Regions from separate parts of the Ruminococcus sp. J1101004sp1_RTP21198st1_B9_RTP21198_201120 genome, predicted to be linked through region 2. Evidence: predicted binding sites of a transcription regulator. Region 2 holds the regulator's gene; the other holds the start of a gene.
What was found. The regulator Rex, encoded in region 2, represses fermentation and respiration genes when NADH is low (regulators of the CRP and FNR family bind a similar motif). The targets are predictions, from matches to a motif close to ATTGTTAANNNNTTAACAAT.

Region 1: gap (type I glyceraldehyde-3-phosphate dehydrogenase) is a predicted target of Rex. The motif match lies at 13,948-13,967, and genes of this name have one in related genera.

The regions. Positions count from the first base shown of each region.
Region 1 covers NZ_JBCOMI010000012.1:52,555-68,717, forward strand. Annotated here, with positions in the region: gene recA (recombinase RecA) at 1-483, shown strand, start outside; gene AB5618_RS09965 (regulatory protein RecX) at 487-975, shown strand; gene rny (ribonuclease Y) at 1,166-2,722, shown strand; gene AB5618_RS09975 (stage II sporulation protein M) at 2,938-3,540, shown strand; gene AB5618_RS09980 (DUF6783 domain-containing protein) at 3,667-3,825, opposite strand; partial or broken gene AB5618_RS09985 (DUF6783 domain-containing protein) at 3,784-3,897, shown strand; gene xerD (site-specific tyrosine recombinase XerD) at 3,922-4,803, shown strand; gene AB5618_RS09995 (3-deoxy-7-phosphoheptulonate synthase) at 5,200-6,231, opposite strand; gene AB5618_RS10000 (MATE family efflux transporter) at 6,328-7,764, opposite strand; gene nifS (cysteine desulfurase NifS) at 7,968-9,149, shown strand; gene nifU (Fe-S cluster assembly scaffold protein NifU) at 9,335-9,781, shown strand; gene AB5618_RS10015 (cation-translocating P-type ATPase) at 10,079-12,700, shown strand; gene AB5618_RS10020 (histidinol-phosphatase HisJ family protein) at 12,879-13,712, opposite strand; gene gap (type I glyceraldehyde-3-phosphate dehydrogenase) at 14,082-15,101, shown strand; gene pgk (phosphoglycerate kinase) at 15,245-16,163, shown strand, end outside.
Region 2 covers NZ_JBCOMI010000007.1:42,419-58,581, reverse strand. Annotated here, with positions in the region: gene AB5618_RS06220 (APC family permease) at 1-1,390, shown strand, start outside; gene AB5618_RS06215 (serine hydrolase) at 1,505-2,356, shown strand; gene eno (phosphopyruvate hydratase) at 2,666-3,964, shown strand; gene AB5618_RS06205 (NCS2 family permease) at 4,195-5,571, opposite strand; gene AB5618_RS06200 (chloride channel protein) at 5,756-7,042, opposite strand; gene AB5618_RS06195 (S8 family peptidase) at 7,284-8,120, shown strand; gene AB5618_RS06190 (2-isopropylmalate synthase) at 8,297-9,688, shown strand; gene AB5618_RS06185 (NADP-dependent isocitrate dehydrogenase) at 9,743-10,948, shown strand; gene AB5618_RS06180 (ABC-F family ATP-binding cassette domain-containing protein) at 11,102-13,015, opposite strand; gene AB5618_RS06175 (redox-sensing transcriptional repressor Rex) at 13,294-13,947, shown strand; gene AB5618_RS06170 (NAD(P)H-hydrate dehydratase) at 14,027-15,583, shown strand; gene alr (alanine racemase) at 15,658-16,163, shown strand, end outside.

The DNA of each region.
Region 1 (16,163 bases), on a different contig from region 2:
AAGGTTGGTGTTATGTTTGGTAACCCGGAGACAACTACTGGTGGACGTGCCCTTAAGTTCTATTCATCCATACGTCTTGATGTACGCCGTGTAGAGACATTGAAACAGGGCGGCGAGATGGTTGGAAACCACACCAGGATCAAGGTTGTTAAGAATAAGGTTGCTCCGCCATTTAAGCAGGCTGAGTTTGATATTATGTTTGGTACCGGCATCTCCAAGGAAGGGGATATCCTTGATCTTGCTGCTGAGAATTCCATTGTGAATAAGAGCGGTGCATGGTATGCATACGAAGGAAATAAGATCGGCCAGGGACGTGAGAATGCCAAGCTGTTCCTGAAAGAGCATCCGGACATCTGCGATGAGATTGAACGCAAGGTTCGTATCCATTATCACCTTCTTCCAGGTGAGGAAGAAGAGCAGCAGGATGTGAAGCAAGAAGAAACTACACCAGAATCTGACGCTCCGGCAGCAGAAGAGGAATAAAATATGGCGGTTACACCTGAAGAGCAAAAGAATGCCAGAAGAAAGGCAATGCTTCTTCTGGAGCATATGGACCGTACAGAGAAAGGCCTGTCTGACCGGCTGCGTCAGGCAGGCTTTTCAGCAGAAGCCACAGAGGATGCCATGAACTATGTGCGTTCCTATGGGTATCTGAACGATTACCGCTATGCCATGAATTATATTTCCTTCCGCATGGGAACCAAGAGCCGTCAGAAGATTCTCCAGGGGCTTTCAGGGAAAGGAATTGACCGCGAGACTGCCCTTGCAGCCTGGGAAGAGGCTGCAGAGATTGAAGAGCCAGATGAACTGGCCATTCTCCGAACTACAGTAGAGAAAAAGTGTCAGCCTGGTACTGCCCTGGACGAGAAGGGGATGCGCCGCCTCCAGGGATTTCTCCTTCGAAGAGGTTTTTCCTATGGAGATATTTCCCACGTGCTGGAAGACATGAATATTACCTGTGAGAGAAGCTATTGATAAATTGCTGGATTCTTTCTGTGCATCGCGAAGCGTGTTACTGGTCGCGGAGTGAACAGTAACGCTAGACGTTTCTTTGGAAATTTAAATTTTGTTTTTGTGTAGAAAAACTTGACATAATTCTAAAAAAAAGATAAACTTGTATTGTTGTGATTGCACAATGAAAACTAAATATTGAGGAGGTGCTCCTGTGACAACAATTATTGTTGCAGTTGTCGCTGTAGTAGCCACTCTACTGATTGCAGTTCCTATTACTAGTAAAGTTTCTGTGGATAACAAAGTTAAGAAAGACGCAGAAACGATTGGGTCAGCTGAAGAAAAGGCCAGAGGCATCATTGATGAAGCCTTAAAAGCGGCCGAAACAAAGAAACGTGAAACTTTATTGGAAGTAAAGGAAGAATCTCTCCGTACAAAGAACGAACTGGAGAAGGAAACCAAGGAACGTAGAAACGAACTGCAGAAATATGAGAAGCGTGTCTTATCGAAGGAAGAAACCGTTGATAAGAAAGCTGAAGCAGTTGAGAAGCGCGAGGCAGAGTGCACAGCGAGATTTGCTGAATTGCAGAAGAAAGAAAAGAGAGTAGATGAACTCGAGCTGAAAGGAGTACAGGAACTGGAACGTGTTTCCGGTCTGACCTCCGAACAGGCAAAAGAAGAATTGCTCAGATCTGTGGAAGACGATGTTAAAGTTGATGTTGCCAGACTTTACAAGGAACTTGAGAGCCAGGCGAAGGAAGAGGCAGGAAAGAAAGCCAAGGAATATGTGGTAAATGCCATTCAGAAATGTGCGGTAGACCATGTTGCCGAGACTACTATTTCCGTAGTGCAGCTTCCAAGCGATGAGATGAAGGGACGTATTATCGGACGTGAGGGACGTAATATCCGTACTATGGAGACCCTGACAGGTGTAGACCTTATCATTGATGATACTCCTGAGGCAGTAGTTCTCTCATCATTTGATCCTATCAGACGTGAAGTGGCAAGAGTAGCACTTGAGAAACTGATCGTAGATGGACGTATCCATCCGGCCAGAATCGAGGAAATGGTTGAGAAGGCACAGAAAGAAGTTGAAACTCAGATCCGCGAGGATGGCGAGAATGCAGCTATGGATGTTGGAGTTCATGGTATTCATCCAGAGCTTCTGAAACTTCTTGGACGTATGAAATTCCGTTCAAGTTATGGACAGAATGCGCTGAAGCATTCTATTGAAGTAGCACAGCTTTCCGGTCTGCTTGCCGGTGAAATTGGTGTAGACGTGCGCATGGCGAAACGTGCCGGTCTGCTTCATGATATCGGTAAATCTATTGACCATGAAGTTGAGGGATCCCATATTGAGATTGGTGTAAACCTTTGTAAGAAATATAAGGAATCACCTATTGTGATCAATGCGGTAGCAGCACACCACGGTGATGTGGAGCCAGAGAGCCTTATTGCCTGTATCGTGCAGGCAGCAGATGCGATTTCCGCGGCGCGTCCAGGTGCCAGAAGAGAGACACTGGAGACTTATACCAACAGACTGAAGCAGCTTGAGGATATTACCAATCAGTTCAAGGGGGTTGAGAAATCCTTTGCAATCCAGGCTGGTAGAGAAATCCGTGTTATGGTAGTTCCTGAGCATGTGAATGATTCTGAGATGGTACTTCTCGCAAGAGACATAGCGAAGCAGATTGAGGCTGAGCTTGAGTATCCGGGTCAGATCAAAGTCAATGTGATCCGCGAGAGCAGAGCTGTTGATTATGCCAAATAATCGGAGTTAATTTACATTAAGAAATATTAAGAAACCGCTTCCGCATTTTTCATACTATATGAAGGATGCGGAGGCGGTTTTTATTATGAAAGTCCCGGACGGCAGCCATGAACGAGCTATGCTTGCATGGGCTGATTCATGGAAAATCAAAAAGAATTTTTTTATGTAATTCATAATCAAATCATCGCTTGCGTACAATGGTACAGGGTGAATATATGGAAAATTTACTCAGTATCAAAAAGAAAAGTTTTTTTCCAGGACTGACTTTGCTGCTTGCAGGATTTCTTGCAGGAATGCTGATCCCGAACTTTATATACCGTTTTTCCTGGAAGCAGCAGGCATTTTCCGCAGTGTACCTTTTGGAAACCTATGGGAAAACAGAAGCAGGAGGAATCGATTATCTTTTGCAGATTCTCTGGATGCGCGGTGGGATTTTTTTCCTTTCTCTAATCTGTGGTTTTACTGTATTTGGAGTCCCTATGGCAATTATGGCGATGTTTTTTACCGGGATTGGACTGGGAATCGTATTTTCCATGTCTATTCTGCAGTTCGGACTTACCGGAGGCGCAGTTGCCGTAGCACTTCTTTTTCCGCATTATCTAATCTATCTGCCATTATGGGATTCGGTGTATCAGATGGTCTACAGGGAATCTATGGGAATCTGGCGCAATCATGGAATTTTTCCACAGAAAGTAAGCGCTTATCTCCTGAAAGTGCTCTTATATACAGCTTTATACGGTGTGGGAATTCTTTTGGAATGGCGTGTAAATCCATGGATTTTAAACAAAATTCTGGATTTTTCGAAATTTTTTGAATGAGAATAATATGAAAAATACAAGATATAGTATTGGTTACCATAAAAGCGACGTTATTTTGTAAAATGGGCAAAAAAAGCTTGTTTTTATACGATTTTTGGCCGAAAAAAAGGTTTGATTTTATGTCAATTACAAAGTATAATACAAATACATTTTAAGATCAGTTATTGTGGGGAGGTAGCCCGTTCCTGCAATAAAGCGTGAAAGAGCAAATGCAATGGACAATAGGAATTCCGGGCGAAATCTCCCACAAATTGTGACGCACATCTTACAGAAAGCCTTTTTCAAACACGCTCCAGAATCTTTTTCAAACATGGTCTAAAGCAGTATGATCGTGGACTATATGAAATGAATTTATAACAAAAGAGACAGGAAGTAAACAATATGGAACAGGAAATACGCGAGTTTATTGAATACTTACATAATACGAAAAAAACATCCCAGAATACAGAGGTTTCCTATCAGCGGGATCTGAACAAGATGGCTGCATACCTGGAAATGAAGGGGATTATGAAAGCGGAAGATGTCCGTGAATTTGATCTTATGGGATACATGGATTATATGGAGAAAGAGAACTTCGCGTCATCCACTATTTCAAGAAGTGTTGCTTCCATGCGTGCTTTTTTTCAACACATGTTTGCACTTAGGAAGATGGAAGAGAACCCCACAGATAATCTGAAATCTCCAAAGGTAGAGAAGAAGCTTCCGGAGATTCTCAGTATTCAGGAAGTTGACGATCTTTTGAAGCAGCCAGATCTGACTACGCCTAAGGGAATTCGGGATAAGGCTATGTTAGAGCTTTTATATGCTACTGGTATGCGTGTCAGCGAACTGATCCATCTGGAGACCACAGATGTAAACCTTCAGCTTGGCTATGTGGTTTGCCAGGAGAATAAAGAGCGTATCATTCCGATTGGAAATGTAAGCAAGGAAGCGTTGAATCTTTATCTTGAAGAGGGACGTAAGGTATTTGTGAAAGATGATTCAGAGCATGCGCTGTTCACAAATTGCTCCGGTAAGGCCATGAGCCGTCAGGGATTCTGGAAAATGCTGAAAGGCTATGCCCAGGAGGCTGGAATTCACAGAGATATTACGCCACATACATTGAGACATTCTTTTGCAGTACATATGCTGCAGAATGGAGCAGACATCCGAAGCGTCCAGGAAATGCTGGGACATTCCGATATTTCTACGACTCAGGTATATTTAAGCATGAATATTAATCGGATGCGAGATGTGTATATGAAAGCACATCCAAGACATTGAGAAGAGCGGATAAGATGATAACTGTCCATGGGTGAGACCTGTGGGCAGTTTTTTATGTAATAGGAAATTCCGTTGGAATTTCCTATTACATAAAAAGCCCTACCGGGCAGGATCGCACTGTGGCGGAAAGGTAGTTGTCGCTCGAGGCGACCCGCCGCAGGCGGAGAATCCTGCAAGCAGGATTCTTTTTTATGCAATAGGAAATTTTGCAAAGTAAGATTCTTTCTTGTATTATAAAATTGTCTGACCGAAAATGCTATCGGAAGATATTAGAGTGTGCCTAAAAAAATCTCCCGCATTCCGAAATCAGAATACAGGAGATAAATAAATATTATTTCTGAAAATATACCGCAAAGTGGGGCGTGCAGATTGCGGAAATGATTTTTCAAACAGGTGCTAGCACATCTCAGCGATTGTATAAAGCAGCTTCTCAGATTCTTCCCATCCAAGACAAGCATCTGTAATGGATTTACCATATACATGATTTGGTCCGATTTTCTGATTGCCTGGCTCAATGTAGCTCTCGATCATAAGACCCTTTACCAGTCCACGAACATCAGAATCAACCTGACGGCTGTGAAGAACTTCTTTGGCAATACGGATCTGCTGCTCGTACTGCTTGTTGGAGTTGGAATGGTTGGTATCCACGATGGTAGCCATGTTCTTCAGGTTCTTAGCGGAATATTTCTCGAAAAGAAGACGAAGATCTTCGTAATGGTAGTTGGGAATAGCTTCTCCGTGTTTGTTTACAGCACCACGAAGAATGGTATGTGTCAACTCATTTCCAGTAGTTTCAACTTCCCATCCCCTGTAGATAAATGTATGGCTTCCCTGAGCTGCAACAACAGAGTTCAGCATAACACTGAAGTCACCACTTGTAGGATTCTTCATTCCCGCCGGAACATCCATACCGCTGACAGTGAGACGGTGCTGCTGATCCTCAACAGAACGTGCTCCTACAGCAACATAGGAAAGAAGATCGGAAAGGTAACGCCAGTTCTCTGGGTAAAGCATCTCGTCCGCACAGGTAAATCCGCTCTCCTCAATAGCGCGGATGTGCATTTTACGGATGGCAACAAGACCGGCAAGCATATTAGGTTTTTTCTCCGGATCTGGCTGGTGTACCATTCCTTTATAACCCTCTCCGGTAGTACGGGGTTTATTTGTATAAACACGAGGAATGATTAAAACTTTATCCGCGATCTTGTCCTGAACTTTGCGAAGTCTCAGCAGATAGTCGCATACAGCATCTTCATTATCTGCAGAACAGGGACCAATGATTGCAAGAAATTTATCGGATTTTCCGGTGAATACGTCACGGATTTCCTGATCACGTTTCTCTTTCAGTGCCTTGATCTTTGCATCAATGGGATATTGGTTGCGGATCTCGTCGGGGGTTGGAAGCTTTTTGATGAATTCAAATCCCATGGTATTTTCTCCTTTTATCGGCAAAATTTGTTTTCGATTCAATATTATAGACTATGATGGAAAAAATGTCGATAGGCAAATTGCAGGAATGATTTTTCAAACACGCTCCAGTCTGTTTAGATAAATGAAATGAAGCAAGGTAAGAATTAGTTGGGAAAGGAGCATTCCGTAAAAATATCCACGGATTCCAAGCACAGGAATGGAAAAGAAAACAAATCCAATTCGGATACACACTCCTGCAATATTGTGAAAAAGGCAGGTATCCGGGCGCCCGAGGCCGTTCAGAATACTTTCCAGTGCAGTATTTGTATAAAGAAAAGGGCAGATAAAAGCTAACGTCCTTATGTAAATCCCCGCAGTTTCACTGTGAAAAAGAAAATTTCCCAGTGATTTTCCGAAAATAAAGAAAAAGAATGTACAGAAGGCTCCGAAGAAAAAGCAGTTTTCACAGGTGCGGCGGATCACATGACGGATTTTTTTTTCATGACCGAGGGCCTGTAAACTAGCCACAGAAGGCATCAGCATAACAGAGGCAGAATTTGTCAGTGTTGCCGGGAAAAGAATCAGCGGCAGCGCCATTCCGGTAAAAATTCCGTACACAGACAGGGAATCAGTCCGATTTATTCCAGCCAGAAGCAGTCTTTGGGGAATAAGAACCATTTCGATGCCAGAGAGTAAGGTAAGCAGCAGCCGGTTGACAGAATGGGGAACTGCAATCTGGGCGATCTCTTTTATAAGAGCATTTATGGAAGTGGCAGTATTGTTTTTGGCAGAAGCTGGTTGTATATGTGAAATATATTTTACAGCAGAAGGTGAATTTCTGTGAGTGCCTTTGTTTATACGAGAAAATACTCGTAAAATACGTCGAAGCAGTCTGGCGGCTGGTTTGTAATTTTCCCTGGAAAAATCCAGCCCAAGCGCCAACATACATGCTGCAGTGGCTGTAAGCTCACTGAAAAGTGCACCTCCGGCCGCTATTACAGGGGTAATCTCTTTTTTCTGGGAAATCAGAATCAGGTAGATCACGTAAGTGCTGCCAATCCGGGAAGTCTGCTCAAGAAGCAGGATAAAAGCTGGAATTCCAGTCGTTTTTCTGGCATAATAAAAGCTGTTTACGCATGAATGCAAGGCTGCAAAAGGAAAACTAAAGGCAAGAATACGAAGCAGAACCGTAGTACGCGGCTCTTTTAACAAAGCAGAAGCCACAAAATCTGCATTCCAATAGACCAGAAAAGATAAAAGTCCGCAAAGTGCCATCGAAAGAAATGTTCCAAGAAGCAGCGCATCTCTGGACTCTTTTTCTTTTCCAAGGGCAGTGAAAGAGGCACACAGCCTGGAAATAGCAGCCTGAATGCCCATACAGCAGGCTGCCAGTACGATTGCGTGAACCGGAAGCGTAAGCTGGTAAATTCCCACTCCCTGTGCACCAATAGTATGAGATAAGAATATTCTATAGAAGAAACCCATCAGGCGGCTGACAAGGCCGGTAAGAGTAAGAATCAGGGTTCCTTTGATAAAAAGTTTGTCAGACATAAGAATCCGCCTATCCTCTTCATCCTTTTAGTTAGTTTATGCTGTAAATGTGCCTTGACAGAACTGCTATTATCTGGTAAAGTGGGATAGAAATCCAAGAGAAATACTAGGAAATAGAAAAGTACCTAAGGAGATAGATGAAATAACCCTTTCCCGGGAGTCTTTCATATCGAATTGATACCAATAAACCAGGAGGAAGAAAAATGGGAAAAATGATATATCTGGATAATGCGGCTACTACCAAGACCGCTCCGGAAGTAGTAGAAGCAATGCTTCCTTATTTTACCGAAATGTATGGAAATCCATCCAGCATTTACGACTTCGCATCCAAGAGCAAAGAAGGCGTCAGCAAGGCAAGAGGCCAGATCGCAGATGCACTTGGTGCCAAGAAAGAAGAAATCTATTTCACAGCTGGCGGTTCAGAGTCTGATAACTGGGCACTGAAAGCCACCTTTGAAGCATATAAATCCAAAGGAAACCACATCATCACAACCAAGATCGAGCATCATGCAATCCTTCACACCTGCGAATATCTTGAGAAAGAGCGCGGAGCGAAGATCACATATCTTGATGTAGATGAGAATGGTATTGTGAAGCTTGACGAGCTTGAGAAAGCAATCACACCAGAGACCATCCTAATCTCCGTTATGTTTGCAAACAACGAGATTGGATCTATTCAGCCAATCAAAGAGATCGGTGCAATTGCCAAAGAGCACGGCATCCTTTTCCACACAGATGCAGTACAGGCTTTTGGACAGGTGCCGATCAATGTAGATGAATTAGGAATCGATATGCTCAGCTCCAGTGGACACAAGCTGAATGGACCGAAGGGAATCGGCTTCCTTTACATCCGTAAGGGTGTTAAGATCCGTTCCTTTGTACACGGTGGAGCGCAGGAGAGAAAGCGCCGCGCAGGTACAGAGAATGTTCCTGGAATCGTAGGTTACGGTGTTGCTGCAGATCGTGCAGTCCGCACTATGAAAGAACGTACAGACAAAGAGATTCAGGTAAGAGATCATTTCATTGAAAGAATCCTGAAAGAGATTCCGTATGTGAAATTAAATGGTGACCGTACCAAACGTCTTCCAAATAACGTAAATGTAAGCTTCCAGTTCATCGAAGGAGAGTCCATGCTGCTCATGCTTGACAATTATGGCATCTGTGCATCCAGCGGTTCCGCCTGTACATCAGGCTCTCTGGATCCGTCCCATGTACTTCTGGCAATCGGACTCCCGCATGAGATTGCACATGGTTCCCTGCGTATGACCTTAAGCGAGGAGACTACCATGGAAGATGCTGATTTTGTAGTAGATAAGCTGAAAGAAATCGTAGCTTACCTGAGATCAATGTCTCCATTATATGAAGATTTTATAAAAAAACAGTAACTGTTCAGTACCTTCACAGTTACACGCTTCGCGATGCACAGAAATCATGCTTTGCATGATTTCGCGCCGACATTCTCGGGCTTTCTGTGAACTACGTTCACAAAAAACACCTCGCGGAATAGTGCCTGCTGAATAGTTAAAAAAATAAAAAATTTGATTAAAACACTTGCCAGGAGGAAAAAAAGATGTATAGTGAGAAAGTAATGGATCATTTCCAGCATCCACGTAATGTTGGAGAAATAGAGAATGCAAGCGGTGTCGGTACAGTAGGAAATGCCAAATGCGGCGATATTATGAGAATTTTCCTGGATATCGATGATGAGACACATATTATCAGAGACTGCAAATTCAAAACCTTTGGCTGCGGTGCTGCAGTTGCAACCAGCAGTATGGCTACTGAGATGGTAAAAGGTAAGACCATCGAGGAAGCTATGAAGCTTACCAACAAGGCTGTTATGGAGGCTCTTGATGGACTTCCGCCAGTGAAAGTACACTGTTCTCTTCTTGCAGAGGAGGCTGTACATGCTGCACTGTGGGATTACGCACAGAAGCATCACATTGAGATCGAAGGTCTGAAGAAACCGAAGTCTGACATCCATGAGGGTGAAGAGGCAGAGGAAGAAGAGTATTAATAGTTACTGCGAACTGCAGTAATTATGAGGTGTCGTCATCGATACAAAAGAATAATATTTTTTACAGGAAACCGAATCCTTAAGCAGATTTATTTCGTTACAGATAAATAGGTGGTAAAGATGAGGCAGACCGTAAAGAGAATTCATCAGGGCGGATGTTATCATCTGCCCTGAATTTGTTGCTGCTTATAATAAAGTTACGCGAAGTATACTTCTGTGAGCAGTAATCTGATTTTTTTAACATGCTCCAGGAAAGAAAAAGAGTAAAAACGAAACATCCTTAAAGAAAACATAAGAATGAAGGAAGTAACGATGACAGGACTGACAAACGAACAGGTACAACAAAGAATTGAAGAGGGGAAAATCAATGCCAATGAGAACCCTAACACAAGAAGCTATAAGCAGATCATAAGGGAGAATGTGCTTACATTTTTCAACTTTCTGAACCTGGCTCTGATGATTATGGTATTGCTGGTTGGCTCCTATAAGAACTCCATGTTCATGGGGATTATTGTGATCAATACGGTGATCGGAATCATCCAGGAAGTGCGTGCGAAAAAGACGCTGGATAAGCTGGCTATCCTTACGGAGAGCAAGGCAGTGGTCTTGCGTGAAGGCAAAAAATGGTCTATCTCCACGGAGAAGCTGGTTCTGGACGATATCCTTTTTCTGAAAACAGGAGATCAGGTGCCTGCAGATGCCAAGGTGCTTGAGGGCAGTATTGAGGTCAATGAATCCCTACTGACCGGTGAATCGGATAACCTTCAGAAAAATGAAGGAGACGAGCTTTTTTCAGGAAGCTTTGTCACATCCGGAGAGGCCTGCTGTCAGGTTATCCACGTTGGCAAGGATAATTACGCATCTCAGATTACCAGCGAGGCTAAGGAATTTAAACGTCATAACTCAGAACTTCGTAATTCCCTGAATGCGATTCTGAAGACTATAAGTGTGATCATAGTTCCTATGGGAATGCTGTTGTTTTATAAGCAATATTACATTGCGGGAAACGGAATCCGGGATGCAGTAGTGAATATGGTGGCTGCTGTCCTTGGAATGATCCCTGAGGGACTGGTGCTCCTTACCAGTGTGGCGCTGACTCTTGGTGCGCTGACGCTGACCCGTAAGAATACTTTGGTGCAGGAATTGTATTGTATTGAGACTCTGGCGAGAGTGGATACCCTCTGTCTGGATAAAACCGGAACCATCACAGCCGGTACCATGTGTGTGGAGCAGGTACAGCCCTATGTGGAGGGTATGGAGATCAGGACTCCGGAAGCAGAAAATGAGAATATAAGCGAAAGTACAATAAATGGAACAGCGAATCAAGCTCAGAAAGTTCCAGAAATGGCAGCTGCAGAGGCGCAGTCTGAAGTATCCGTGGTTGCGGCACAATTGCAGATAGGAGCTGTTATGGGAACTACTGAACAGCTGTCAGCACAAGATTCACAGGGCAATGTCAATACTGATTTGGCCATCAGCGGCGCCCAGCCAGAACTGACCATGGGCGAGATCGAGCGTGTCATGGCAAACATGATGTCCGTTTTAAAGGATAAGAATGCCACCGCAGATGCACTCCACAAACGCTTCTCCAGAAGAACGGACATGCCGGTAGATCATTGCATTCCGTTTTCCTCAGACCGCAAATACAGCGGTGTAGCCTTTAAAACAGAAGGAACTTATCTGATGGGTGCTGCTCAGTTCCTTTTTCCGGATGGAAATGAAGACTTGATCAAGCAGTGTGCTGCTTATGGAAAAGAAGGCTTACGTGTTCTGGTGTTGGCGCATAGCCCAAACCTGAATCGGGAGAATGAGCTTCCGGAAGGGTTAAAGCCGGTTGCGTTATTTATGCTCACTGACATTATCAGGGATAATGCCCCTGAAACCTTGGCATTTTTCAAAGACCAGGGCGTAGATCTGAAAGTGATCTCCGGTGATGATCCTGTGACTGTTTCTGCCATTGCAAAAAAAGCAGGCCTGGAGAATGCAGATAAATATATTGATGCCACCACTATCACTACACCGGAGGATATGGAGCGTGCCGTTGCAGAGTGTTCCGTATTCGGCCGTGTAACCCCGCAGCAGAAGAAAGAGATGGTGCTTGCCCTTCAGAAACAGAAGCATACAGTTGCCATGACCGGTGACGGTGTGAACGATGTTCTGGCACTGAAAGAGGCAGACTGCAGCGTAGTTATGGCAGAGGGAAGTGACGCTGCCAAGAACATTGCAAATGTAGTCCTTATGGATTCTAATTTCGCTGCTATGCCGGAGATTGTGAACCAGGGACGCCGTGTGGTGAACAACATCCGCACCGCAGCTTCCATGTTCCTGATCAAAACTATTTTCTCTGCGCTGCTGTGTCTGATTACTATTTTCTGGGGCGATAGCTATCCGTTTGAGCCAATTCAGATGTCCCTGATCAGTGCCTGTGCAGTGGGTATCCCAACCTTCCTGCTCGCCCAGGAAAACAACTTCAACAAGATTGAGAGTGGTTTTCTGCGTTATGTATTTATGAATGCATTCCCAGCAGCAGTCACCATCACGGGATGTGTATTTACCATTATGCTGGTCTGCCAGAACGTTTACCATAGCAATGTAATGCTGAGTACAGCCTGTTTCCTGGTAACAGGATGGAATTACATGGCAGCTTTGAAGACGGTATACGCGCCGCTTAGCAGGTACAGGAAAATCATTATTTACGGTATGCAGTTTATTTTCTTCTTTGCAGCCGTATGTGTGCAGAACCTGCTTGCACTTGGCTCACTGGAGTTCGGAATGATCATCCTGGTATTTATCCTGATGACCTTCTCTCCGGTCGTAATCGAAGTTATCACAGAATGGTGCAGATCTTTGTATAACAAGGCACATGAGAAGGAAAAGAAAGGAATTATTTCTCTGTTTTTGGAGAAAGTGCAGAAATAATGACTGACCTGGTCTTGAGTGGCAATCAAAAATAATACCTCAAGCTGAATTTGAAAAGAAACGCAAAAAATGCTTCATCGCTTATTCTGGCGATGAGGCATTTTTTTAACACGTTCTAAAAGCCGGGCTGATGTGAGAAGCTGATCGCTTCTGCAGTGCATGGCAAAATAGGGTTTCCTTATAGCTTTACAAAGGTTGGTTTCCGGTTTTCAAATACTGTATAATATTCAAATCCGCATTCTTTCAGTACCTTTGATGCTTTGTCAAAGGCATAGCCGATTTTATCCGGTGTATGCGCGTCAGCACCAATGGTGATGATTTCACCCCCTAGTTCTTTATAACGTCGGATGATATCCGTACATGGGTTTGGCTCTCCAAGCCTGTAGTGATAACCGCCGGTGTTGACCTCCAGTCCTACATTTGTGTCTGCCAGTTTTTTCAGAATCGCATCCAGAATGTTCCGATATTTTTTATAAGAATAAAACTGGTTCTTGTTTGGACCGTAGCGGACAATATAATCCAGATGTCCATAAGTGTCCATTTCATGAAATGCATCCAGATTCTCCAGAATGGATTCGAAATATTCAAGGTAGGCCTGTTCCTCGTTCCTGCCCTGGAAAAATTCCGGGTAGTAGGGGTCGGCACCGTGGACTACGTGAGAAGAACCAATCACGAAATCGAAAGGATATTCTTTTAAAAGATTGTGAAAATATTGTTTAAGATGAAGCTGCAAACCGATCTCAATACCGAAATGGATGTGAATCTGATTCTTGTAGGTCTCTTTCAGTTCGTTGAGTTTGGTGTAATAGGCGGGAATATCCAGGGCAAATTCCAGGTCATCCGGAGTTGGTGGATAGTCTGGATCCAGATGCTCTGTAAAGCAGATTCCCTTAAACCCCAGTGCAATGGCCTGGCGGATCATATCCTCAGTGGGAGTGCCGGAATCTGCGGAAAATTCAGAATGCATGTGGCAGTCCCACAAAACTCCGGGAGAGTTGGAAAGTATTTTCATAATAACCTCCTTATGAATTATAAACCAAGCAAAGTATTTTAAAAATATATTTTCTGTAAATATAAAGATATATTTTATGGATAAGTGTACAGCGAAGGAACATGTGAAAAAAATTCTTCCTACACGAAAAAGAAAGGAAAAAATGTGCATAAATGCTGCCACTGTGTCATAAAAGGGACTTAATTGTCTCATTTGAGAGCAGTATATCATATCAGAGGATATTTGTGGCAATTTGCTTGTTATTTTTTTGAAAATAGGCTTGAATTTTTGTTCGGAATTAGGTACAATACGCTATAGGTTGATGTTTCTTTCACAAAGATTGAAGCACTCACATAATTTTTACCATTTAATTCATAGGAGGAATTTATCATGGCAGTAAAAGTTGCAATTAATGGTTTTGGACGTATTGGTCGTCTTGCATTCCGTCAGATGTTCGGTGCAGAAGGATTTGAAATCGTTGCTATCAACGACTTAACATCTCCTAAAATGCTCGCTCACTTATTAAAATATGACTCAACTCAGGGAAGATATGCTCTTGCAGATACAGTAGTAGCTGGAGAGGATTCCATCACAGTTGACGGAAAAGAAATCAAAATTTATGCAAAAGCTAACGCTGCTGAGCTTCCATGGGGAGAGATCGGTGTAGACGTAGTTCTTGAGTGTACTGGATTCTATACATCCAAAGACAAAGCTCAGGCTCATATCGATGCAGGTGCTAAACACGTTATCATTTCCGCTCCGGCTGGAAACGACCTTAAGACAATCGTTTACAATGTAAACCATGAGACTCTTACAAAAGAGGATCACATCATTTCCGCAGCTTCCTGTACAACAAACTGCTTAGCTCCAATGGCTAAAGCACTTAATGATCTTGCTGCAATCAAATCCGGTATCATGTGCACAATCCACGCTTACACAGGCGATCAGATGACACTTGACGGACCGCAGAGAAAAGGCGATCTGAGAAGATCCCGTGCAGCTGCAGTTAACATCGTTCCGAACAGCACAGGTGCTGCTAAAGCAATCGGTCTTGTTATCCCAGAACTGAACGGCAAACTGATCGGTTCCGCACAGCGTGTTCCAACCCCAACAGGTTCTACTACAATCCTTACAGCAGTTGTTGAAGGAAATGTAACTAAAGAGCAGATCAACGCAGCTATGAAAGCAGCTTCTAACGAGTCCTTCGGATACAACGAAGATGAGATCGTTTCCAGCGATATCGTTGGTATGAGATTTGGTTCTCTGTTCGATGCTACTCAGACAATGGTTCTTCCACTTGAGAATGGCACAACAGAGGTTCAGGTTGTTTCCTGGTATGATAATGAGAACTCCTACACAAGCCAGATGGTTCGTACAATCAAACACTTTGGCAAACTGCTTAACGCTTAATCAGAAGCAGAGTAGGGTTTTCGAATGCTGACAAGCCACGGCTTGACAGCATATGAATAAGACTCAGAGAAGGGTCCGGTCTGAATAGGACCGGACCCTTTTGTCTGTATAAAAAGTTAAATTTTATAAGGAGGCATAACAAGATGCTGAATAAGAAATCTGTTGATGACATCAACGTAAAAGGCAAAAGAGTCCTCGTAAGATGTGACTTCAATGTACCTCTGCAGGACGGTAAGATTACAGATGAGAACCGTCTGGTAGCAGCTCTTCCTACAATCAAGAAGCTTGTTGCAGATGGTGGAAAGATTATCCTTTGCTCTCACCTTGGAAAACCGAAAGGAGAGCCGAAACCGGAGCTTTCTCTTGCACCTGTTGCAAAACGTCTCACAGAACTTCTCGGACAGGAAGTGAAATTCGTTCCAAGCCCGGTTGTTGTAGATGACACTGTAAAAGCAGCAGTAGCTGACATGAAAGACGGCGAGATCATTCTTCTTGAGAACACTCGTTATCGTGCAGAAGAGACTAAGAACGGTGATGAATTCAGCAAGGAACTTGCTTCTCTTTGCGATGTATTTGTAAACGATGCATTTGGTACCGCTCATAGAGCACACTGCTCTAATGTTGGTGTTACCAAATATGTAGATACAGCTGTTGTTGGATATCTGATGCAGAAAGAAATCGATTTCCTCGGAAACGCTGTAAACAATCCTGACAGACCATTCGTAGCTATCCTTGGCGGCGCTAAGGTTTCCAGCAAGATTTCTGTTATCAACAACCTTCTTGACAAGGTAGATACTCTGATCATCGGTGGTGGAATGTCCTACACATTCTCCAAGGCTATGGGCGGACATATCGGAAAATCCCTTTGCGAGGATGATTATCTTCAGTATGCATTAGACATGATGAAGAAAGCAGAAGATAAAGGCGTTAAGCTTCTTCTTCCTGTAGATAACAGAATCGGAGATGACTTCTCCAACGACTGCAACATCCAGGTTGTAAAACGTGGCGAGATTCCGGATGGCTGGGAAGGAATGGACATCGGACCAGAGACAGAGAAACTTT
Region 2 (16,163 bases):
AGTGCTCAACACGGGTGATGTTTTGGTCGTAGCATTTGGTGCTATGATTGGATGGGGATGGGTTGTGTCCTCTGGTCAGTGGATTACCAGTGGTGGAGTTCTTGGAACGGTACTTGGATTTATTATTGGCGGTATTATGATCTACTTTGTAGGTTTGTGTTATGCTGAACTGACTACCGCAATGCCGAAATGTGGTGGTGAACATGTATTTAGCTATAAGGCATTTGGCTCTATTGGAGCCTATATATGTACATGGTCTATTATTTTAAGCTACATTGGCGTTGTATGCTATGAGGCAGTATCATTTCCAACTATCCTTCAATATGTTTTTCCTAAAATAGCCAGAGGATATTTATATTCGGTTGGCGGATTTGATATATATTTTACATGGCTGCTTATTGCAATTGGAATGGCGCTGTTAATTCTATTCCTCAATATTATTGGAATGAAGAAAGCTGCAAGATTTCAGAAAATATTAACTTGTGTAATTGCGGCAGTAGGAATCGCACTGGTTGCAGGAGCTGCATATTCAGGAAACGTAAGCAATCTTCAGAATCAGTTGTTGATTGGAGACACCAGTGGCGAGATTATTCAAAATATTGCGAAAGTTGCTATAATGACGCCTTTTTTTCTTTTTGGATTTGATGTTATACCACAGGCAGCTGAGGAAATTAATGTCCCATTGAAAAAATTGGGGAAGATGATGATTTTTTCTATCATTATGGCAGTTTCTTTTTATGTTCTGGTTGTTCTGGCTGTTGGATATGTTATGGATGCAGGACAGATTAAGACATCGACGTCTTCCGCCACCGGCCTTGTAACTGCCGATGCAATGGGTGTTGCATTTAATAATGCTAATATGGCTAAAGTCCTGATAATTGGTGGTCTTTGCGGTATTGTTACCAGTTGGAATTCGTTCCTGATTGGCGGGAGCAGAGCTTTGTATTCTATGTCTGTTTCCTATATGCTTCCCAGGAAATTTGCTGTACTACATAAGAAATACAATACACCTGTGAATTCATTGCTGTTAATTGGGGCATTATCAGTTATTTCCCCGTTTTTTGGCCGGTCAATGCTTGTGTGGATTGTTGATGCAGGAAATTTTGCCTGCTGTTTTGCTTATTGCATTGTATCACTGTCCTTTATAGTTTTAAGAAGGAAAGAAGCTGATATGAGGAGACCATATAAGGTAAAACACTACAAATTTGTAGGAATAGTTGCAGTTATTATGTCAGGAACCATGTCCGCCATGTATATTATTCCGGAGACGAATTGTACATTGGTCTGGCAGGAATGGATTATTGTCGGTGGATGGATTCTTTTAGGAATTATAATGGCGTATATTAGTAAAAAGAAATATGGCGATAAATTTGCGAATCTTATAGAGTGAGAATAAGTTAAGTTCTATCTCGTTTTATTTATACAGGGGAAGAAAAATGGGAAAGAGAATGCAGGCTGGATTACCATTAAAGGGAAAAAGCTGGCATTAAATAAAAATGGAAAATTGTACACAAACCGTTGGTATAAGGGTTATTATCTTACAGCCAACGGAACAATCGCTACAAGTCAGATGGTTTCAGAGAATGTGTATGTAAATGAAGAGGGCAGGAAATGTGCCAAAGAAGAGGTACGTCTGGGAAAACTGAAGAAGAAACTCCAGTCCACCGTAAATGGGTACAGCGGCAACTGGTCTGTGTATGTGGAAAATCTGAAAACAGGGGATATTTTGTCTATTAATGAAACCAGTATGTATCCAGCCAGTGTGATCAAGCTTTTTGTTATGGAAGCAGTTTATGCCAGCGGCAATAAGAAGCGGATCAACCTGAATGGAACAGTGAAAAGTCTTCTGAACAGTATGATCACGGTCAGTGACAATGAGTGCTATAATGAGCTTGTAAGGACACTTGGAAATGTCAGTTTTTCATCAGGGTGCAATTATATTAACAGGTATTTGAAAAAGCAGGGGTATACGGGCACTGGAGTGCATCATTCTCTTCATCCAAGCAACAGTTATTATCAGAACGATGGCCTTGGAAGTAATCGAAGTTCTGCGAAAGACGTGGGAAAACTGCTGAAAAAAATATATAAAAATAAAGCTGTCTCCCGATCCTGCTCCAGGCAGATGTTAAATCTGCTTTTGAATCAGGAGCGCCGCTACAAGATTCCTGCAGGATTGCCTTCTGGTGTGAAATCAAGAAATAAAACAGGGGAGACAGACAATTACCAGCATGATGCTGCAATCGTATATGGCAAGAAGACGGATTATGTGATCGTGATATATTCCATGGCAAATGAATATACGGGCATAAATGGAATCAAGGAAATTTTCAGTATAGTGTATAATTACCTGAACTAGAGCGCGTTTGAAACAGGCTCTGGAGCCTGTTATTTCTCGGTTATCAGAATACATCGTGGAAGTGTGACCGGAAAACAAACCACGTACACATCATGAAAAATATTATCACCTATTTCTCTTGCAATCTCGTTATAGTTAGTTTATACTAATTACAGAGTTAGGAATGGCTAACCTAACGGTGTAAATCATTTGGACTCCTTATTATGGCAGAAAGACCGCTGACATAATATGATGCGGATTGCGGCTGGACTTTTCCGGGAAGCAGTTCGCGAAGGAGTTCCTTTGAAAAATGAAAGGAGTATACATACCATGGATTACTTAGAAATTGAGAAAGTCACTGGAAGAGAAATTATGGATTCCAGAGGAAATCCTACAGTAGAAGCAGAGGTTTATCTGGTAGATGGAACCATCGGCAGAGGAGCTGCTCCCAGCGGCGCTTCTACAGGCGAATTTGAGGCTCTGGAGCTTAGAGATAATGATAAGAACAGATACCTTGGAAAAGGTGTTACAAAGGCTGTAGAGAACATTAATACATCCATCAATGACACAATCTCAGGAATGGATGCATCCGATATTTATGCAATTGACAAGGCGATGATCAAAGCTGACGGAACCAAGGACAAATCAAACTTTGGTGCAAATGCAATCCTGGCTGTTTCCATCGCATGCTGCCGTGCAGCTGCAACAGCCCTTGATATCCCGCTTTATCGTTTCCTCGGTGGTATTTCCGGAAACCGTATGCCAGTACCGATGATGAACATTGTAAACGGCGGCTGCCATGCACTTTCCTCAGGACTTGACGTGCAGGAGTTCATGATCATGCCAGTTGGAGCACCAAGCTTCAAAGAGTGCTTAAGATGGTGTGCAGAAGTTTTCCATGCTCTTGCAGCTATTCTGAAATCAAGAGGACTTGCAACCTCTGTTGGTGATGAGGGTGGTTTTGCACCAGCTCTGAAATCTGACGAAGAAGCAATTGAGACAATTCTTGAGGCTGTTAAGAATGCAGGCTATGAGCCAGGAAAAGATTTTATGATCGCTATGGACGCAGCTTCTTCTGAGTGGAAGACTGGTAAACTTGGCGAGTACAAGCTTCCAAAGGCCGGCACTGTTTACACATCTGACGAGCTGATCGACCACTGGAAAAAGCTGGTTGACAAGTATCCGATCATCTCCATCGAGGATGCGCTTGATGAGGAAGACTGGGAAGGATGGAAGAAGCTTACCAAAGAACTGGGAGATAAAGTGCAGTTGGTAGGTGATGACCTGTTTGTAACAAATACAGAGAGACTTTCCAAAGGTATTTCTCTTGGATGCGGCAATTCCATCCTAATCAAGCTGAACCAGATCGGATCTGTATCAGAGACTCTTGAGGCAATCAAGATGGCTCATAAGGCTGGTTATACAGCAATTTCTTCCCATCGTTCAGGCGAGACAGAGGATACTACGATTGCTGACCTTGCAGTAGCATTAAATACCTGCCAGATCAAGACCGGTGCTCCGTCCAGAACAGAGCGTGTTGCAAAATACAATCAGCTGCTCCGCATCGAGGAAGAGCTTGGAGATGCAGCACTATATCCTGGAATGAGCGCATTCAATGTAAAACGCTAATGTTCCGCGAAGCGGTTACTAACTGCAAAGTGAACAGTGACAGATTTACGAGATGATTTCACAGATGTAATCTACCTTATCCCCCCCCTTAAGTAGTGTTATAGAAAGATTCCCCTGCCAGGAAAGCGTGGTTCCATGGCAGGGGAATTTTTAGGATTATTTATTGCGATTTACAGGTGATGTTCCGTGAATAATGTTACTGCAAATCGTACAATTATTTCATTCTGTTTTTACAGGAATACATATTTCAGAACAAAGATAACAGCCAGTGCATACATAAGCGGGCTGATCTTTTTGTCTTTAGCTTTTCCAGTACAGACGTTGATAATAACATAAGAGATAACACCAAGTGCAATACCTTCGGAAATGCTGTACAGGAACGGCATTGCAATGATTGCGATAAATGCCGGAATCGCTTCTGTAAGGTCGTCAAAGTCGATCTTGGTAACAGAGGTCAGCATAAGGAATCCAACCACGATCAGAGCCGGAGCTGTGGCGAAGGAAGGGATCGCCAGGAAGATCGGGGAAAGGAACAGGGAAAGTGCGAACAAAACAGCGGAAACAAGTGAAGTAAGACCTGTACGTCCGCCCTCTGCAACACCGGAAGCGCTCTCAACAAATGTGGTAACAGTAGAAGTACCGCACATAGCACCTACAGTAGTGCCAACAGCATCGGAAAGAAGAGCACCTTTGATTTTTGGAAGCTTACCGTCTTTGTCCAACATGTCTGCCTTGGAAGCAACACCGATCAGAGTTCCCAGAGTATCAAACATATCTACAAATAAGAATGCAAACATGATAACGATAAAGTCAAGTGAGAAAACTCCTGCGAAATCCATTTTCATAAAGGTAGGAGCCATACTCGGTACGGAAATTCCATTGGAAAAATCCGGGAGAAGACTGTAGAAACCTGCATCCGGATTTGGAACATAAAGCCCCACAAACTGACAAAGGATTCCAAGCGCCCATGTAATAAGGATGCCCCACAGGATACCACCTTTTACATTCTTTACAAGAAGAATGCCGGTAACCAGTACGCCGATCAGGGCAAGAAGAACAGTGATTCCAAGATAATTGAAAGAACCATCTGACATGGAGCCCTTAAAGGAGAACATGCTTACCAGTGTGGAATCATTGTTTACAACGATCTTTGCATTCTGCAGACCAATAAATGCGATGAAAAGACCGATTCCAACAGAAACTGCGTGTTTCAGTGTCATAGGAATGGAGTTAAAGATCGCTTCACGAACATTGGTAAGGGAAAGCAGGATAAAGATGATACCTTCCACAAATACAGCAACCAGAGCCTGCTGCCAGGAATAACCCATGCCAAGAACTACGGTATATGCAAAGTATGCATTCAGTCCCATACCGGGTGCCAGGACAAACGGGTAATTGGATAACAGTGCCATCAGGCAGGTTGCAATGAAGGATGAAAGTGCAGTAGCAGTAAAGACTGCACCGCGGTCCATTCCGGCTGCGGAAAGGATGTTGGGATTGACAGCGAGGATGTAAGCCATGGTCATGAATGTGGTAATACCGGCCATGATTTCGGTCTTCACGTCAGTGTGGTTTTCCTTCAGGTGAAAAAGTTTTTCAAGGTTCATAAATGTACCCCCTTCTTTTTACGGCAGCTTGTGTGCCGTTTTTTATATTTTACAGGAATGTTTTGGATGTTGCTTTGCCACGCCCGCAACGCGGATTCCTGCAAATTTCAGGTAGTGAACATTTGACAGAGGATAGAGCTTCGAAAAAATCTCTGCAAAATGAATATTATCATTTCAGGGCTTGTCACATCTTTGTGTGTTTGTTTATATATTTGGCTTTGTATTTAGAATATACAATTGTCTGATCTTTATACAGTCCATAATATCCGGAAGCCGCATAGCTGATAGAAACGGCAATCAGATAGAAGGACACTCCCTTAAAGCCAAACATTTCAAAGGCAATCAGAATAGAAGTAATCGGGCAGTTCGTCACACCACAGAAAACAGCAGCCATTCCGCAGGCTGCGCAAAGGGAGGGAGAAAGCCCTATCAGCTGTCCTGCCATGCATCCGAAAGTGGCGCCTACGCAGAAAGACGGAACGATTTCGCCTCCGCGAAAACCAGCCTTCATAGTCAGTGCGGTAAGGAGCATTTTCCAGAAGAAAGCCATATAATCGGTGTCTCCGGTCTCCACTGCTTTCTCAATAAGCTCAGCACCGGCTCCCATGTAATCCGTAGTTCCAAGAATCAGTGTAATAAAAATAACCAGAACGGCACCGACCACTACCCGTGCATATTTATTAGAAAAAAACCGGCCGTAGAATCTGGCTGTCTCATTTAAAATAATACAGAAGACAATACTGATCACTGCACATCCAAGGGCTACAACGCCCATTTTCAGCCCTGTTTCCAGGGAAAGTGCAGGAATATTTACTACGTGAAAAGCTTCCGGCGTAACGCCCATACCAGCCGCAAAATGGGATGCGATCAAAGATGCGATCATACAGGGCATAAGAGCTGTATAATACATAACCCCTACACTGACTACTTCCAAGGAAAAAACAGCTGCAGCCATTGGTGTGCCAAATAGTGCAGAGAAAGCAGCACTCATACCACACATAACGATCACATGACGGTCTTCCTCATCAAGATGGATCCATCTGCCAAGAAGATTGGCAATGCTGCCACCCAGCTGAATAGCTGCACCCTCACGTCCTGCTGAACCACCGGCAAGATGTGTCAATGCAGTCGAAATAAAAATCAGCGGACCGGATCTCCAGGGCACATCATCCTGGGAACGGACTGTAGAAAGGACTTGATTCGTGCCGCCATCGTCTTTTCCGAATTTCTCATAAAGAAATACGATGCAAAGTCCGAACAGGGGCAGGAGAAAAAAGGTCCACAGATGTGCCTTGCGGTAACCGGTCACTGCCTTCAGCACAAAAGAAAACAAAGTACTAAAAGCTCCCGCTATACATCCTACCACCACTGCCAGAAGCAGCCACTTAAGCAGGTTCCCCATGTCACGTCTGATAGCTCCGGAATAATAGCGAAATTTGTCCTCCGGAGTCTGCCTGTTGTCTTTTTCCATATTATTTTCGTCCTCTCATGTATAGTTGTGACTTACTCCATTTTGTCACCTGAAATAATTGTTTGATATTACTGGAAAATTCCTTTTATAAATACGAATTTATGCGTATTTTTATTATACTATATACGCTCAGAAAAAGCGACAAAAATTTTTGAGAATTTCAAAAATTGTCTATAATTTTAAAGCAGATTGAAAAATGGAAACATAATTTATTATAAGTTTCTTTTTATCGGGGAAAATAATGGAAAAATCTTTTTATACCGGAAAAGGAATCGGTGTGTGTATTCTGGATACCGGGATTTATGAGCATATAGATTTTACTGGCAGGATCTGGACTTTTTATGATTTCCTGGATTTTAAAAGGAGACCTTATGACGATAATGGACATGGCACCCATGTAGCCGGGCTGGTGGCAGGAGATGGCACTGCTTCCATGGGAAAATACAGAGGCGCAGCACCTGGCTGCGGAATCATTGCGCTGAAAGTGCTTGACCGTTATGGAAATGGAAGTCAGGATGACGTGCTTCGGGCTCTTCGGTGGATTCGGGAATACAGGCAGCAGTACAGGATCCGGGTGGTAAATATTTCTGTGGGAACTACCTGTAACTCAAAAAGAAACCATGCCAGGCTTCTGGAAAGTGTGGAGCAGCTGTGGGATGAAGGAGTGGTAGTGGTCACAGCTGCCGGAAACCAGGGACCAAGGCCGGGCAGTATCACAGCTCCAGGAAGCAGCAAAAAAGTGATCACAGTGGGCTCCAGCGATTTGTTGGAAGGGCGCAGTGCTATTTCAGGGAGAGGACCAACGGCGGAATGCGTGTGCAAGCCGGATATTGTGGCACCTGGAAATAAAATTATGTCCTGCGTGCCTGGAAAACCTTATTCCTATGGTGTGAAAAGCGGCACCTCTATGTCTACGCCTCTGGTGACAGGTGCCATTGCCTGTGCTTTGGAAAAAAATCCTGCACTTACCAATACGGATATCAAAACTATGCTGATGAATAGCGCAGAGGATATGGGACTGCCTCAAAACCTGCAAGGGTGGGGGAAATTTAACCGCAGAAAGTTTCTGAAAATGTAAAAGCAGCCAATTGTGTGAAAAGGATTTCTGCTTAAGTGATTTGAAGAAATGTACGAAAAAGAATACACAAACTTTGATAAAGAATTATCACTTTACAGTATAAAAGCACTTGACGAAGTCGCTTTAAGTGAGTAAAATGGACAGCAAGAGTTCCAAGAGATGAGGAGGAAATATCTATGGAAAACAGACGTGTTTCTATGAATCGCCACACAAACCTGCTTCAGTTAGAGGAGCATATGTATCCGCTTGTGGATGTTGCAACTCCCAATGTATTCCGAAATCTTTTTCCATATTCTGAAGTACCGAAAATTGCATTCAACGACCGAGTTGTTCCACATCATATGCCAGATGATATCTGGATCACCGACACGACATTTCGTGATGGCCAGCAGTCCAGAGCACCATACAGCACTGAGCAGATCGTAAGGATTTATGATTACCTTCATAAGCTGGGCGGACCGGAAGGAAGGATCCGTGCTTCTGAATTTTTCCTTTACAGTAAGAAAGACCGTGATGCTGTTGAGAAATGTATGGAGAGAGGCTATGAGTTCCCTGAGGTTACCAGCTGGATCCGTGCAAATAAGAAGGACTTCCAGCTTGTCCGTGATATGGGTATGAGAGAGACCGGTATCCTGGTAAGCTGTTCCGATTATCATATTTTTTATAAGATGAAAATGACACGTAAACAGGCGATGGAGCATTATTTAAGCATTGTAAAAGAATGTCTGGAAATCGGTGTTTCTGTCCGTTGCCATCTTGAAGACATTACACGAGCTGATATTTATGGCTATGTTATCCCATTCTGCCTTGAGCTGATGAAGCTTCGCCAGCAGTACGGCATTCCGGTTAAGGTTCGCTGCTGTGATACCATGGGCTACGGTGTTAACTATCCTGGTGCCGTGATCCCTCGTTCTGTACCTGGTATTATTTATGGTATTATGGTTCATGCAGGCGTTCCTTCTGAACTGATCGAGTGGCATGGACATAATGACTTCTATAAGGCAGTCAGCAACTCTACAACAGCATGGCTGTATGGTGCGTGTGGTGTTAATACTTCTTTATTTGGTATCGGAGAGCGTACCGGAAATACACCTCTTGAGGCAATGGTATTTGAATATGCACAGCTTCGCGGAAACCTTGGAGGTATGGATACAACTGTTATCACAGAGCTTGCTGAGTACTATGAGAAAGAGATTGGCTACCACATACCGGAAAGAACTCCCTTCGTTGGAAAGAACTTCAATGTAACAAGAGCTGGTATCCACGCCGACGGACTTCTGAAAAATGAGGAAATCTATAATGTATTTGATACCGAGAAATTCCTGAACCGCCCGGTTGAGGTTGCCGTTTCCAATACTTCCGGAGCTGCCGGAATCGCACACTGGATCGACAGCCATTATCGCCTGAAGGGCGACCAGAAGGTTGATAAGAACAGCGAGCTTGTAAAGATGATCAAGTCCTGGGTTGACCAGCAGTATGAGGATGGCCGTGTTACTGTGCTTTGTGATACAGAACTTGAAGCAATTGTAGCAGAGACTTGCCAGAGACTTGGAATTACGTTAAAATAGGGTTGCTGCGGACATAGTTCACAGTTACCACAAAACATATACTAGGAGGTAATAATGGGTAAAATTCAAATGCAGACCCCTCTTGTTGAGATGGATGGGGACGAGATGACCAGAATTCTGTGGCAGTTGATCAAGGATGAGCTTCTTCTTCCTTTTATTGATCTGAAGACAGAATACTATGATCTTGGACTGGAATACAGAAATGAGACTGATGACCAGGTAACTATAGATGCAGCGGAAGCCACCAAGAAATACGGAGTTGCTGTTAAATGTGCCACCATTACCCCGAATAAAGCCAGAATGTCTGAGTACAATCTGAAGAAAATGTACAAAAGCCCTAACGGAACTATTCGTGCAATCCTGGATGGAACTGTTTTTCGTGCTCCCATTGTGGTAAAGGGAATCGAGCCATGTGTGAAGAACTGGAAGAAACCTATCACCATTGCCCGTCATGCTTACGGCGATGTATATAAGAATGCCGAGATGTACATTGACAAACCAGGAGATGCTATGCTGGTATTCAAAGGAGAAGACGGCGAGGAGAGAACGGAGCTGATCCATCACTTTGATACTCCAGGCGTGATCCAGGGTGTTCATAACCTGGACAAATCCATTACCAGCTTTGCAAGATGCTGCTTTAATTATGCCTTAGATACGAAACAGGATCTGTGGTTTGGCGGCAAGGATACCATTTCCAAAACATACGATGGCAAATTTAAAGAAATATTCCATAATATTTATGAAGCTGAGTTTAAGGATAAATTTGAGGCAGCAGACATTACGTTCTTCTATAGTCTGATTGATGATGTAGTAGCCCGCGTAATGAAAGCAGAAGGCGGATTTATCTGGGGCTGTAAGAACTATGACGGAGATGTTATGAGTGACATGATTTCCTCTGCATTTGGTTCTCTGGCAATGATGACTTCTGTACTGGTTTCTCCGGATGGATATTATGAGTATGAGGCAGCTCACGGAACTGTACAGAGACATTACTATCGTCATCTGAAAGGAGAGGAGACCTCTACCAACTCTGTAGCAACAATCTTCGCCTGGACCGGTGCTCTGAGAAAAAGAGGTGAGTTGGATCAGAATCAGGAGCTTATAGAGTTCGCAGATAAACTGGAGAAAGCAACCCTTTCCACTATCGAAGGCGGACAGATGACCAAAGACCTGGCACTGATTACTTCTTTAAAAGATGTAAAAGTCCTTAACAGCCGCGAGTTTATTCTTGCAATCAGAGAGAAACTTGAGGCCATGTAATAAAACAGACAGCTTTAATAAGTTGTTTAAAGTAAAAATGTTAATATTGTTATAAAAAAACAGGAACGGTTTCGGATATTTATATTCGAAATTCGTTCCTGTTTTTGAAATAAATATGAAATGTAAGGCTCAAAAGAACAGGTTACTGGTAATTTATGCCAGCTCCTCCCATTTCTCATAAAGTCCTTCCAGTTCTTCTGCTATAGCAGCTTTTTCCCGGCTGAGCTTCGTGCATTCTGCCACATTCGTACAGATATCTGGCAGAACCATGGTTTCATCAATTTCTTTATCCCTTGTTTCCAGTTCTTCAATCCGTGCTTCCACTTTCTTCAGCTCATTTTCCCGTTTTCTCTTCAGAGCCTGTTCCTCTTTCTGCTGCTGCCAGGTGAGTTTGGTTTCAGAGACGTTTTCCTTAACTTCCTGAGCGGCGGTCTCCTGAACAGGAGCATAAATCCGGGTCATCTCCTCCTTCTTTTCCAGGTAGTAATCATAATCACCGATATAATTGACAATGGCCTGGTTGGTCAGATCCATAATGCGGGTAGCAGTCTGGTTAATAAAATAACGGTCATGGGAAACGTAGAGGACAGTTCCTGTGTAGCTGTTCAGTGCTTCCTCCAGAATCTCCTTGGATGCAATATCCAGATGGTTGGTAGGCTCATCCAGTATCAGGAAGTTGGCTTCTGAGAGCATCAGCTTCGCCAGGGAAACACGGCCACGTTCACCACCAGAGAGAGAGGAGATCAGCTTAAACACATCATCTCCTGTAAAAAGAAAAGCAGCCAGCATATTGCGGATTTCAGTCTCAGTGAGAGTCGGATATGTGTCTGATATCTCCTGGAAAATAGTTTTCTCCATATGCAGAACATGGTGTTCCTGATCATAGTATCCGATCTGAACCTTGGAACCCAAGGCAAAGCGTCCTGCATCAGCATCCACAATTCCATTGAGAATCTTCAAAATTGTGGTCTTACCAGTACCATTGTTGCCAATCAGGGCAACACGCTCCCCACGTTTGATTTCAAAATTAATATCTGTAAACAAAGTCTGTCCTGGGAAAGCCTTGGAAAGTCCTTCTACAGTAAGTACATCATTTCCACTGATAAAACGTGGTTCCAAGGAAATACGCATCTGGTTATCAATTTCAATTGGTTTCTCAATGCGCTGGATCTTGTCCAGCATTTTTACACGGCTCTCAGCACGCTTAATGGATTTCTCACGGTTAAAGGAGCGGAGCTTGGTGATAACAGCCTCCTGATGTTTGATCTCTCTTTGCTGGTTCAGGTAAGCCTTGTACTGGGCGTCACGCAGCTGCGCTTTTTTCAGGGCATAAGCGGAATAGTTGCCTTCGTACATTCTCATCTGGGCAGCCTCGATCTCCACGATCTTGGTAACTACCTTGTCCAGAAAATAACGGTCATGGGAAACGATAAATACAGCACCCGGGTAGTTGAGAAGATAGGTCTCAAGCCATGCAATGCTCTCCATATCCAGATGGTTGGTAGGCTCGTCCAGAAGGAGAATATCCGGTTTGGAAATCAGAAGCTTGCCAAGTGCAACCCGGGTTTTCTGACCGCCGGAAAGGTTCTCAATCTGTTTGCCGTAGTCTTCTTCTTCAAATCCAAGACCTTTTAAAACACCTACGATTTCACTTTTATAAGCGTAGCCGTTTTCCAGCTCAAACTGGTGAGTCAGGCGGGTGTAGCTGTTCATCAGGCTCTCAAGTTTGTCTCCTGCTACGTATTTCATTTCCTGCTCCAGAGAACGGATCTTGTCCTCCATATCCAAAATGTACTGCTTGGTGGTCATCAGTTCTTCGTAAATAGTGTGATGACCGTGGATATCCTGGTACTGGGCCAGATAACCGATCTTCTTATCCTTGGCAATGACCACCTGACCGGAATCCGCGGAAATCTCCTCCATGATAATACGAAGAAGAGTTGTTTTCCCCGCACCGTTATTGCCGATGAGAGCGGCCTTTTCCCGTTCTTCTATGTGAAAAGAAGCATCCTGCAGGATCACCTTTTCCCCAAAAGATTTGCAGATGCTCTGACATGATAAAATCATAAGTTCCTCCTTAAAAAGGCGGTTCTGTATACACAGAAACAGCATTATTAGAATGTTCAATAGTATATTATACTTGAAAAATTTATTTTTTGAAAGAATAATTGTCAAATCACAAAAAAATTTGCAAAAATTTGTAATTCTGCACAACTTTAATTGACAAGAAAATAACATTTCGGTATAATTGACATAGTGTTACGCGGGCTGCCGTTTACAGGTAATGTTCCGCGATGCGTTTTTAGCGGAAAAATACAGGCAGCGGAAACAAGGAGGGGAACATTTTGGATGCAAAAGAGATCTCAAAGGCGGTAATTAAGAGATTGCCAAGATATTATCGCTATCTGGGGGAGCTGATGGAAGAGAAGGTGGAACGTATATCTTCCAACGACCTGAGTAAAAAAATGCATGTGACTGCTTCACAGATCCGACAGGACTTAAATAATTTTGGCGGTTTTGGACAGCAGGGATATGGATATAATGTAGAATATCTTTATACAGAAATTGGTAAAATACTGGGTTTGGACACCATTCATCCCATGATCATCCTGGGCGCAGGTAATCTGGGACAGGCACTTGCCAATTATGGAGACTTCGAAAAACGTGGCTTCCGTCTGGTTGGAATTTTTGATATAAACCCGGTTCTGGAGGGGATTTCTGTTCGCGGGATTGAGATTCGGATGATCAACAGTCTCCCGGAATTTATCAGGGAGAATCAGGTGGAGATTGCTATTTTAACCCTGCCGAAGAATAAGGCCAAGGAGATGGCGAAGGTTCTTATTGACAATGGAATCAAGGCAATCTGGAATTTTGCCCATACAGATCTTGACGCCCCGGAGGATGTGATCGTGGAGAATGTTCATCTGTCCGAGAGCCTGATGGCTCTGTCTTACAATTTAAGCCAGTATCGTAACGAACATAAAGAAAACAAAGAATAAAAGTCAAAGAGGACTGCTGCTTGTCTCGCTGAAGGATTTACAGGAGACCGGGCGGCAGTTTTGCATTAGGAGTGGTCTTATGAAAAAAGTTGTAACCTGTAGTCAGATGAAGCTGCTTGACCATGGCACCATTCATAATATGCATGTTCCCTCTCTGGTTCTCATGGAGAGGGCAGCACTTGCCACAGCAGAAGAGATCCGGAAATATCTGGAAAAGAAAAACGGTTCTGGAAATTTGAAAAAAGAACGGATTCTGACCGTCTGCGGATCTGGCAATAACGGAGGTGACGGCATTGCCATTGCAAGACTTCTGCATCTGGCAGGGATCCGTTCTGAGATTTATCTTGCAGGAAATCCGGATAAAATGACAGAAGAAACCCGACACCAGTGGGACATTGCCATGAGCTACCAGGTACCGGTAATGAATAACCCTGTATGGGATGAATATACTGTTATAGTAGACGGAATTTTCGGCGTTGGACTCTCCAGGGAGATTACCGGGAATTACAAAGAGATAATTGACCATATGAATGAAGCTCCTGCGTATAAAGCAGCGGTGGATATTCCGTCTGGCATTCATGGAGATACGGGAGCTGTTCTTGGAACTGCTTTTGAGGCAGATCTTACCGTAACATTTGCATATAAAAAACGTGGACTTTGTCTGTATCCTGGAAGAGCTTATGCTGGCAGAACTGTGGTGGCGGATATTGGGATTTATGACCGGGACCGTGATGGCAGTGAGCTTGCAAGCAAGGCTGCCTGGTATATAGAAAAATCTGACGTGAAAACTCTTCCGGCAAGAAAACCATGGGGAAATAAAGGAACATTTGGCAAGGTCCTTCTTGTAGCGGGTTCGAAGGGAATGTGCGGAGCAGCCTGCCTGAGTGCCAGTGCAGCACTTCATGGAGGTGCCGGGATGGTGAAGATCCAGACTGTGGAAGAGAACCGGATTCCTTTACAGAGCCTTTTGCCTGAGGCAATGCTGACCAGCGAATTTGATGAGGAAGCCAATAGGAAAAATTTAAACTGGTGTGATGTGCTGGTGATCGGTCCAGGACTTGGAACAGAAGGCTCAGGAAAGGAAAGAATGCTTTGGTTCCTGGAAAACGGAGCAAAAGCAGGAAAGCCTGTTATACTGGATGCAGATGGTCTGAATATTCTGGCAATGCATCCACAGTGGATGAAATTAATAGGGGAACAGACCATTCTCACACCCCACATGGGCGAGATGAGCCGTCTTTGCGGCTTGGATGTATCAGAACTAAAGGAAGACCCTGTAGCCCGTGCTTATCAGTATGCAGAGAAAAGTGGCGGTGTTCTGGTACTGAAAGACGCATGTACAGTAGTGACTGACCGGAATGAAAAGCTGTATCTGAATCTTTCTGGTAATTCGGGAATGGCCACAGCAGGAAGCGGAGATGTACTTTCCGGTATTATCGCAGCTGTTCTCTGCATGTATTTAAGCTGTGAGGAAGAACAGGAACTTTCCTATAAAGCTGCCCTGGCAGTGTATATTCACGGTCTTTGCGGTGATATTGCCAGAGAGAAAAAAGGATCTCACGGCATGACGGCGAAGGATATGATCGAAGCCCTGCCGGAAGTTTTGAAACTGGCAGAAGTTCAAAGTAAAGTATGAGAATTGTGACGTACATTTTGCAGAACGCCTTTTGAGGCATGCTCTGATAAATTTAGAAAATCGAGGAAAATGTTATGGAAAAATACAGCAGAATCAAAGCATTGATTTCTCTTGATGCAATCAGATATAATTTTGAACAGATGAAGAAGAACATAAAAGAGGGAACAAAGATCATCGCAGTGATCAAAGCGGATGCATATGGTCACGGTGCAGTACCTATTGCGAGAATGCTTGAGGAATTTGATTATATATGGGGATTTGCTGCGGCTACAGCCCAGGAGGCATTACAGCTTCGAAAAGCCGGGATCACAAGACCGATTCTGATCCTGGGACTGGTATTTGAAGAATATTATAAGAAACTTGCCGAAAATGATGTGCGCATGGCCGTCTGTGATTATGAGACTGCCAGGAAATTTAACAAAGCTGCTGAAGCAGCGGGCAAAAAAGGTCTGATCCATCTGGCTGCGGATACAGGCATGACCAGGATCGGATTTAAGGACAGAGAAGAGAGTCTGGAGGAAATCCGCAGGATTGCAGCTCTTCCCAATGTGGAAATTGAAGGTTTATTCACTCATTTTGC